2 regions of the Streptomyces sp. NPDC004126 genome follow, and region 2 is predicted to be linked to the other one. Evidence: riboswitches for the same ligand, from Rfam matches in the RefSeq annotation. Region 2 holds a riboswitch; the other holds the start of a gene.
What was found. A riboswitch is a leader RNA that binds a small molecule or an ion and turns the genes downstream of it on or off. The one in region 2 is predicted to bind cobalamin.
Positions count from the first base shown of each region.

Region 1: it holds a riboswitch for cobalamin, as region 2 does, so the genes downstream of both, ACQKM2_RS06840 (CoA-acylating methylmalonate-semialdehyde dehydrogenase) here and ACQKM2_RS16665 (ribonucleoside-diphosphate reductase subunit alpha) in region 2, are expected to answer to the same signal.

Region 1 covers NZ_JBNNPF010000005.1:51,977-56,292, reverse strand. The annotation lists gene ACQKM2_RS06850 (short-chain fatty acyl-CoA regulator family protein) at 1-823, shown strand, start outside; gene ACQKM2_RS06845 (cobalamin-binding protein) at 833-1,747, opposite strand; cobalamin riboswitch at 1,810-1,980, shown strand; gene ACQKM2_RS06840 (CoA-acylating methylmalonate-semialdehyde dehydrogenase) at 2,173-3,672, shown strand; gene ACQKM2_RS06835 (acyl-CoA dehydrogenase family protein) at 3,678-4,316, shown strand, end outside.
Region 2 covers NZ_JBNNPF010000015.1:75,220-79,535, forward strand. The annotation lists gene ACQKM2_RS16645 (carbon starvation CstA family protein) at 1-356, shown strand, start outside; gene ACQKM2_RS16650 (YbdD/YjiX family protein) at 353-550, shown strand; gene ACQKM2_RS16655 (Uma2 family endonuclease) at 602-1,186, opposite strand; gene ACQKM2_RS16660 (GNAT family N-acetyltransferase) at 1,265-1,759, shown strand; adenosylcobalamin-variant (AdoCbl-variant) riboswitch at 1,824-1,900, shown strand; gene ACQKM2_RS16665 (ribonucleoside-diphosphate reductase subunit alpha) at 2,058-4,316, shown strand, end outside.

The DNA.
Region 1 (4,316 bases), on a different contig from region 2:
CTCCGACCGCCTCCACCACTTCGACGCGGGCGCGCGGGTCCTGCACCTGTCCGGCCGGTTGCGGCCGGGCCAGCAGGCGTTCCGGATGGCCACCCAGCTCGCCCTGCTGGAGTACGGGGCGGAGCTGGACCGGCTGGCCGCCGAGGACTTCCCTCAGGGCGCCCCCGCACACGGTCTGGCCCGGATCGGCATCGCGAACTACTTCGCGGCCGCGCTGATCCTGCCGTACGGCGCCTTCCACTCGGCCGCCGAGGAGTTCCGGTACGACATCGAGCGGCTCACCGACCACTTCGGCATCGGCTACGAGACCGTCTGCCATCGCCTGAGCACGCTGCAACGCCCCAGGCTGCGCGGGGTGCCCTTCTCCTTCGTCCGGGTCGACCGGGCCGGGAACATGTCGAAGCGGCAGTCCGCCACCGGATTCCACTTCTCCCGCGCCGGCGGCACCTGTCCGCTGTGGAACGTGTACGAGGCCTTCGCCGCGCCCGGCCGCATCCACGTCCAGGTCGCCGCCATGCCCGACGGCCAGCGGTACCTGTGGACCGCCCGCGCGGTCACCCGGCACCGCGGCGGCTGGGGCGAGCCCGGCAAGACCTTCGCCATCGGCCTCGGCTGCGAGATCCGCCACGCGCCCCGGCTCGTCTACTCCGACGGCCTCGACCTCGACAACGCCGAGGCGGCCACCCCCATCGGCATGGGCTGCCGTCTCTGCGAGCGCCTCGACTGCCCCCAACGCGCCGTTCCGCCGCTGGGCCGCCCGCTCGCGGTCGACGAGAACAGCAGCACCTTCATCCCCTACCCGGTCGCCCGCGACCGGGGGTGAACACCCGGCTCAGCCCAGCCGGTGCGCCTCCGCCTCGGTCACCGGGTCCCCCACCAGCACTCCGTGGAGCACGTGGGCGAGCACCTCGGCTCCGCGGACCACGCGGGGGCCCGGCCGGTTGAAGTACGCGGGGCCGTCCAGCACCCACACCTCCCCTGCCCGCACTGCGGGCAGTTCGTCCCAGCCGGGCAGCGACGTGAGGAGGCCGAGCTCCGTCAGGGTCCGCTCGGGCGGGAAGCCGCACGGCAGGACGAGGACCACGTCCGGGTGCGCCTCGCGCACCGCCTCCCACGTCATCGGTTCGGTGTGCTCGCCAGGCTCGGCGAGCAGCGGCTCGCCGCCCGCCGCGGCGATCTGTTCCGGTACCCAGTGGCCGGCGGGCCACAGCGGGTCGAGCCACTCGACGGCCACCACCCGGGGCCGCGGCCGGCCCTCCGTACGGCGCCGCACCTCGGCGAGCCGGCCCTGCAGCTCGGCGCGGCGGCGCAGGGCCCGCTCACGTACCCCCAGCAGGTCACCCACGGTGACCAGGCAGTCCAGCACGTCGTCGAGGGTCTTCGGCTCCAGGCTCAGGACCCGGGGTCCGGCTTCCATGACGCGCACCGCCCGGGTGACGCTCTCGTAGGAGACGGCGCAGACCTGGCAGAGGTCCTGGGTGAGCAGGACTTCCGGTGCGAGCTCGGCGAGGGCTTCGGTGTCCAGGGTGTAGAGCGAGGAGCCGGAGTGGGCAGACCCGCCGACGGCCTCGGAGATCTCCCGGCTGCTGAGTGCGTCCGCGTCGAATTCGGCGCGGGTGACGACCGGTACGGAGGCCACCGCGGCGGGCGGCCAGTCGCATTCGTGGGTGCGTCCGACCAGGTCGGCGACGAGTCCGAGATCCGCCACGATGTCCGTGGCCGCCGGGAGCAGGGAGACGATGCGCATGCTCCGACTGTAGGCGCACTCGAGTGGCGGGTCTGGACTTACTAGGACGTCCAACTATATGTTCGTGGAACAAGGTCCGCGGTGCAGGGAAGCCGGTGCGAAACCGGCACGGTCCCGCCACTGTGACCGGGGAGTGTGCTGCCATCCACACGCCACTGACGAGGGCTGTCGGGAAGGCGGGCGGCACGCGGGGATCCGGGAGTCAGGATACCGGCCGCGGATGTTCCGTGTTGTCCACGAGGATGGAGCAGACACGCATGGCACCGGTTTGTACCCACGACCCTGGTGATCCGGCGGAGCGCACCCACACCACTTCCCTGCGCTCGTAGTTCTCACGGCCTTCCGCGGCGGCGCACCCCCATCCGGGTGCCGTCCGCCGGTCTGCCGTGCCATCCCCGGATCCAACCTGACGAGAGCAGGCACCCATGGTCCGTGAACTCACCCATTTCATCGGCGGAAAGCACACCACCGGCACCTCCGGTCTCTTCGCCGACGTGTACGACCCGAACACCGGCACCGTCCAGGCCCGCGTACCGCTGGCCGGGCGGGCCGATACCGAAGCCGCCATCGCCAACGCCGAGGAGGCACAGGCCGATTGGGGCCAGTGGAACCCGCAGCGCCGCGCCCGCGTCCTGCTGCGTTTCCTCCAGCTCGTCGAGGGCGAGCGGGAGAACCTGGCCCGGATGTTGTCGGCCGAGCACGGCAAGACGGTCGCCGACGCCCACGGCGACCTGCAACGCGGCTTGGAAGTAGTCGAGTTCGCCGCGGGGATCCCGCACCTCCTCAAGGGCGAGTTCACCGACAACGCGGGCACCGGCATCGACGTGCACTCGCTTCGCTCGCCGCTGGGCGTGGTCGCGGGCATCACCCCGTTCAACTTCCCCGCGATGATCCCGCTCTGGCAGGCCGCACCCGCTCTCGCCTGCGGCAACGCGTTCATCCTAAAGCCGTCCGAGCGCGATCCGTCCGTCCCGCTGCGGCTCGCGGAGCTGTTCCTGGAGGCCGGTCTGCCGCCGGGCGTACTGAACGTGGTCAACGGCGGCAAGGAGGCCGTCGACACCCTCCTGGAGGATCCGCGCGTCCAGGCCCTCGGGTTCGTCGGCTCCACCCCGATCGCCGCGCACATCTACGCCACCGCTGCCGCGCACGGCAAGCGCGCCCAGTGCTTCGGCGGCGCCAAGAACCACATGATCGTGATGCCCGACGCCGACCTCGACCAGGCCGTCGACGCCCTGATCGGCGCCGGCTACGGCTCTGCCGGCGAACGCTGCATGGCCATCTCCGTCGCCGTACCCGTGGGTGAGGAGACCGCGGACCGACTGGTCGCCGCCCTGAAGGAGCGCATCGGCACGTTGCGGATCGGGCGCTCGGACGACCCCGATGCCGACTTCGGCCCCCTGGTCAGCCGCGACGCCCTGGACCGGGTGAACCGCTACGTGGACATCGGCGTCAACGAGGGGGCCGAACTCGTCGTCGACGGCCGCCCCTTCACGCTTCCCGGCCATGAGAACGGCTACTTCGCCGGCGCCACCCTCTTCGACCGGGTCTCCCCGCAGATGCGCGTCTACCGCGAGGAGATCTTCGGGCCGGTGCTGACCGTCGTACGGGCCGCCGACTTCGAAGAGGCGCTCCGCCTCCCGAGCGAGCACCCGTACGGCAACGGCGTGGCCATCTTCACCCGCGACGGGGACACCGCCCGCGAATTCACCCGGCGCGTCAACACCGGCATGGTCGGCGTCAACGTGCCCATCCCGGTGCCCGTCGCCTACCACACCTTCGGCGGCTGGAAGAAGTCCGGATTCGGCGACCTCAACCAGCACGGCCCCGACTCCATCCGCTTCTACACCCGCACCAAGACCGTCACCTCGCGCTGGCCCTCCGGGGTCAAGGAGGGCGCGAGCTTCACCATCCCGACGATGGGGTGATCGCCGTGACCACCACCCTCACCGAGGACCAGCTCGCCCTCGCCGAAGTCACCCTCGACTTCGCCCAGGAGCAGCTCGCCCCGCACGCCGTGGCCTGGGACCAGGACAAGCACTTTCCCGTCGACGTCATCCGCAGGGCCGCCGCCCTCGGCCTCGCCGGTGTCTACGTCCGTGAGGACCACGGCGGCTCGGGCCTGTCCCGCGGCGACGGCGTCCTCGTCTTCGAGACCCTCGCCACCGGCTGCCCCTCCATCGCCGGATACCTCTCCATCCACAACATGGTCGCCTGGATGATCGACCGCTACGGCGACCGGTCCCAGCGCGAGCGCTGGCTGCCGGGCCTCTGTTCCGCCACGACCCTGGGCAGCTACTGCCTGACCGAACCCGGCGCGGGCTCGGACGCCGCGGCCTTGCGCACCCGCGCGGAGCGGCAGGGCGACCACTACGTGCTCACCGGGGTGAAGCAGTTCATCTCGGGCGCCGGTGCTTCGGACCTCTACGTGGTCATGGCACGGACGGGTGAACCGGGACCCGGAGGGATCTCCGCATTCGTCGTCGAGCGTGCGGATCCGGGGGTCTCCTTCGGTCCCAACGAAAGGAAGATGGGCTGGAACGCCCAGCCCACCCGCCAGGTGATCCTCGAC
Region 2 (4,316 bases):
TGAAGGTCGGCTTCTTCGCGCAGCGCGACAAGTACCAGACCGGCATCGACGCCGGGAAGGTGCTGCCGCCCGCCAAGAACATGGACGACATGCACACCGTGGTCACCAACGCCACGGTCGACGGGGTCCTGTCGGCGCTGTTCGCACTCCTGATCATCGTCGTGCTGGTGGACGCGGCCCGGGTCTGCCTCAAGGCCGTCCGGAACCCGGCTGCGGTCAGCCTGTCCGAGGTGCCGTGGACCGAGTCGAAGATCATCGCCCCGGCCGGGCTCATCGCCACCGCCGAGGAGAAGGCCGAGCTCGCGGCCGCCGGCCTCGACGGGAGCGGGGGCAAGGCCAAGGAGCCGGTCGCGTGAGCGGGGTGCGCGGGGCGCTGGCGAAGGCCCGGTTCTACGTACGGGAGTTCTCCGGCGAGGCCGCGTACGACCGCTACGTGGCGCACACCCGCTCGCACGACCCGGACGCCGAGGTCCTGACCCGGCGCGCCTTCGAGCGGGCCCGCACGGACGCCCGCGAGGCGGACCCCCGCGAGGGCTTCCGCTGCTGTTGAAGGACGACGAAGGGCCCCGCCGTATCGGCGGGGCCCTTCGTCGTGCGCGGGTCAGCGCACCCAGTCCTTGAGGACCTCGGTCTGGAGCGTGATGCCGACGGGGTCGGGAAGGGCGATCTCCATGCCGTAGGGCACGATGTGGATGCTCTCGTACCGGCGGCCGTTGGGCTGGCTGTAGACGGAGATCTCGCACTTCGCCCGGTCGATCAGCAGGTACACGGGGATACCCGTCTCCGCGTAGGCGCGCGGCTTCTCAACATGGTCCCGGCGCACCGTGTCGGAGTCCCAGGAGGTCACCTCGACGGCCATGAGGATCGGCTCGGGCTCTACCCAGTCCCCCTGCCCGACGAACGCCTGGGACGGCGCGAGCACTCCGTCTGGAATGGCCCGGCCCGTCCGGTACTCCTGGGCCTTGATGCACTGCCCCGCGTGCAGCCAGAGCTCCGGCCGATGTTGCAAGCAGATCCGGGTGAGCCACTGAATGATCATCTGGTGGTCGCCGTCCGGCATGGCCTTGCTCCTGATAACCCCGTCGATGAACTCCAGCCGTGTCCCCACCCGCTCGCGGGCCGCTATGCGCGCCACGGCTTCGAAGTCCTCGGTCGTCATGTGGGGATGGTCAGTCATGAGGGTCATGCCTCGCTCGCCTTCCTCGACGGTGCTGTCTCCGACGATAGCGCCGACCGCTGACACCCGTCCGGCACACTCGGCGGCATGGACTTCGAGATCAGGACGGCAAGGGAAGACGAATACGCCCGGCTCGGCGAGATCACCGGGCAGGCCTACACCGGGGACGGGCTGCTCGACCAGAACGAGGACGACCGCTACCTGAACGTCCTGCGCGACGTCGCCGGCCGGGCCGGTGACGGGGAGGTGCTCGTCGCCGTGGAGGACGGCCGGGTGCTCGGCGGGGTGACGTTCGCCGCACCCGGCAGCCGGCTCGCGGACGTGGCCGGACCCGGCGAGGCCGAGTTCCGGATGCTCGCGGTGGCCACCGAGGCGCGCGGCAAGGGCGTCGGGCAGGCCCTCGTGCGGGCCTGCGCCGAACGGGCCCGCGCCCTGGGCGTCACGGCCCTGGTGCTGTCCACCCAGCCGGCCATGCTGGGCGCCCAGCGGATCTACGAGCGGCTGGGCTTCGTACGCACTCCCGGGCTCGACTGGTCGCCCGTTCCGGCCCTGAAACTACTGACCTACCGTCTGGAGCTGTAGCCGCGCCGACACAACATGTGGTGGGTCGCGCACGGGCGGCCCCCCACATGTATGCTCATCCTCGCTGTCGCCGCAGGGGAATCCGGTGTGAATCCGGAACTGTCCCGCAACGGTATGAAAAGTCCGAGGACCTGCCGACAGTGCGCCCGGGTCGACCGAACCGGGTGCCGACACGTCCGGGCCTCGCGGTTGGGCCGGTGGACGCCATGCGGCGAGTACGCGACCCCGTCGCGCCCGCATGCGCCTCCCCGCGCCCCGATCCGCCGACGACCGGGCCGAGCGAGGGAGAGCTCCCGCCGTGACCATCGCGCCTTCCGCACCGCGCGCCGAGTCCGTTTCTGGCGACACCACCGAAGGCCCGGGGGCCGCGCTGCTGCGTACTCTCACCGAGCTGACCGCCGACCTCCCCGACACCGACCCCGGCCGGGTCGCCGCCGCCGCCCTGCGCGGCCGCAGCGCCTCCGCCGACGAGGCCGAGCTGCGCGGGCTGGCCACCGAGGCCGCGGCGGGCCTGATCTCCGAGGACCCCGCCTACTCCCGGCTCGCCGCCCGCCTGCTGACGCTGGCCGTGGCCGACGAGGCCGCCGGCCAGGGCTCGACCTCCTTCGCCGAGTCCGTCGCCGTCGGCCACCGCGAGGGCCTGATCGCCGACCGCACCGCCGAGTTCGTCGCCGCCCACGCCGCCCGCCTGAACGCGCTGGTCGAGCACGCGCTCGCCGAGGGCGCGGACGACCGCTTCGGCTTCTTCGGCCTGCGCACCCTGCACAGCCGCTACCTGCTGCGCCACCCGATCACCCGCCAGGTGATCGAGACCCCGCAGTACTTCATGCTGCGCGTGGCCTGCGGCCTGGCCGAGGACGAGAGCGTCCAGGCCGTCGAGGAAGTCGCCTCGCTCTACACCCTGATGAGCCGGCTCGACTACCTGCCGTCCTCCCCCACCCTCTTCAACTCCGGCACCCGCCACCCGCAGATGTCCTCCTGCTACCTGCTGGACTCCCCGCTGGACGAGCTGGACTCGATCTACGACCGCTACCACCAGGTGGCGCGCCTGTCCAAGCACGCCGGCGGCATCGGCCTCTCGTACTCCCGCATCCGCGCCCGCGGTTCGCTGATCCGCGGCACCAACGGCCACTCCAACGGCATCGTGCCGTTCCTGAAGACCCTCGACGCCTCCGTCGCCGCCGTGAACCAGGGCGGCCGCCGCAAGGGCGCCGCCGCCGTCTACCTGGAGACCTGGCACGCGGACATCGAGGAGTTCCTGGAGCTCCGCGACAACACCGGCGAGGACCAGCGCCGTACGCACAACCTCAACCTCGCGCACTGGATCCCGGACGAGTTCATGCGCCGCGTGAACGCCGACGCCGACTGGTCGCTGTTCTCCCCGGCCGACGTCCCCGAGCTGGTCGACCTCTACGGCGACGAGTTCGACGCCGCCTACGTCAAGGCGGAGGCGGCCGGCCTCGCCAAGAAGACCATGCCGGCCCGCGACCTGTACGGCCGCATGATGCGCACCCTCGCGCAGACCGGCCAGGGCTGGATGACCTTCAAGGACGCCTCCAACCGGACCGCGAACCAGACCGCGCTGCCCGGCACCGTCGTCCACTCCTCCAACCTCTGCACCGAGATCATCGAGGTCACCAACGACGCCGAGACGGCCGTCTGCAACCTCGGCTCGGTCAACCTCGGCGCGTTCGTCGCCGACGGGGAGATGGACTGGGCGCGCCTGGACGAGACCGTCCGCACCGCCGTGACCTTCCTCGACCGCGTCGTGGACATCAACTTCTACCCGACCGAGCAGGCCGGCCGCTCCAACGCCAAGTGGCGTCCGGTGGGCCTGGGCGCGATGGGTCTGCAGGACGTCTTCTTCAAGCTGCGCATGCCCTTCGACTCGGCCGAGGCGAAGGCCCTGTCCACGAAGATCTCCGAGCGGATCATGCTGGCCGCGTACGAGGCCTCCTGCGACCTCGCCGAGCGTTCCGGCCCGCTCCCGGCCTGGGCCGAGACCCGTACCGCCCAGGGCGTCCTGCACCCGGACCACTACGAGACCGAGCGCCACTGGCCCGAGCGCTGGGAGGCCCTGCGCGCCCGGATCGCGAAGAGCGGCATGCGCAACTCCCTGCTGCTGGCCATCGCCCCGACGGCGACGATCGCCTCGATCGCGGGCGTGTACGAGTGCATCGAGCCGCAGGTCTCCAACCTCTTCAAGCGCGAGACCCTCAGCGGCGAGTTCCTCCAGGTCAACGGCTACCTGGTGGAGGACCTCAAGCAGCTCGGCGTGTGGGACGCGCAGACCCGCGAGGCGCTGCGCGACTCCTCCGGCTCCGTCCAGGGCTTCGGCTGGATCCCGGCCGAGATCCGCGAGCTGTACCGCACGGCGTGGGAGATCCCGCAGCGCGGCCTGATCGACATGGCGGCGGCCCGTACGCCGTACCTGGACCAGAGCCAGTCGCTGAACCTGTTCCTGGAGACGCCCACCATCGGCAAGCTCAGCTCGATGTACGCGTACGCCTGGAAGCAGGGTCTGAAGACCACCTACTACCTGCGCTCCCGCCCGGCG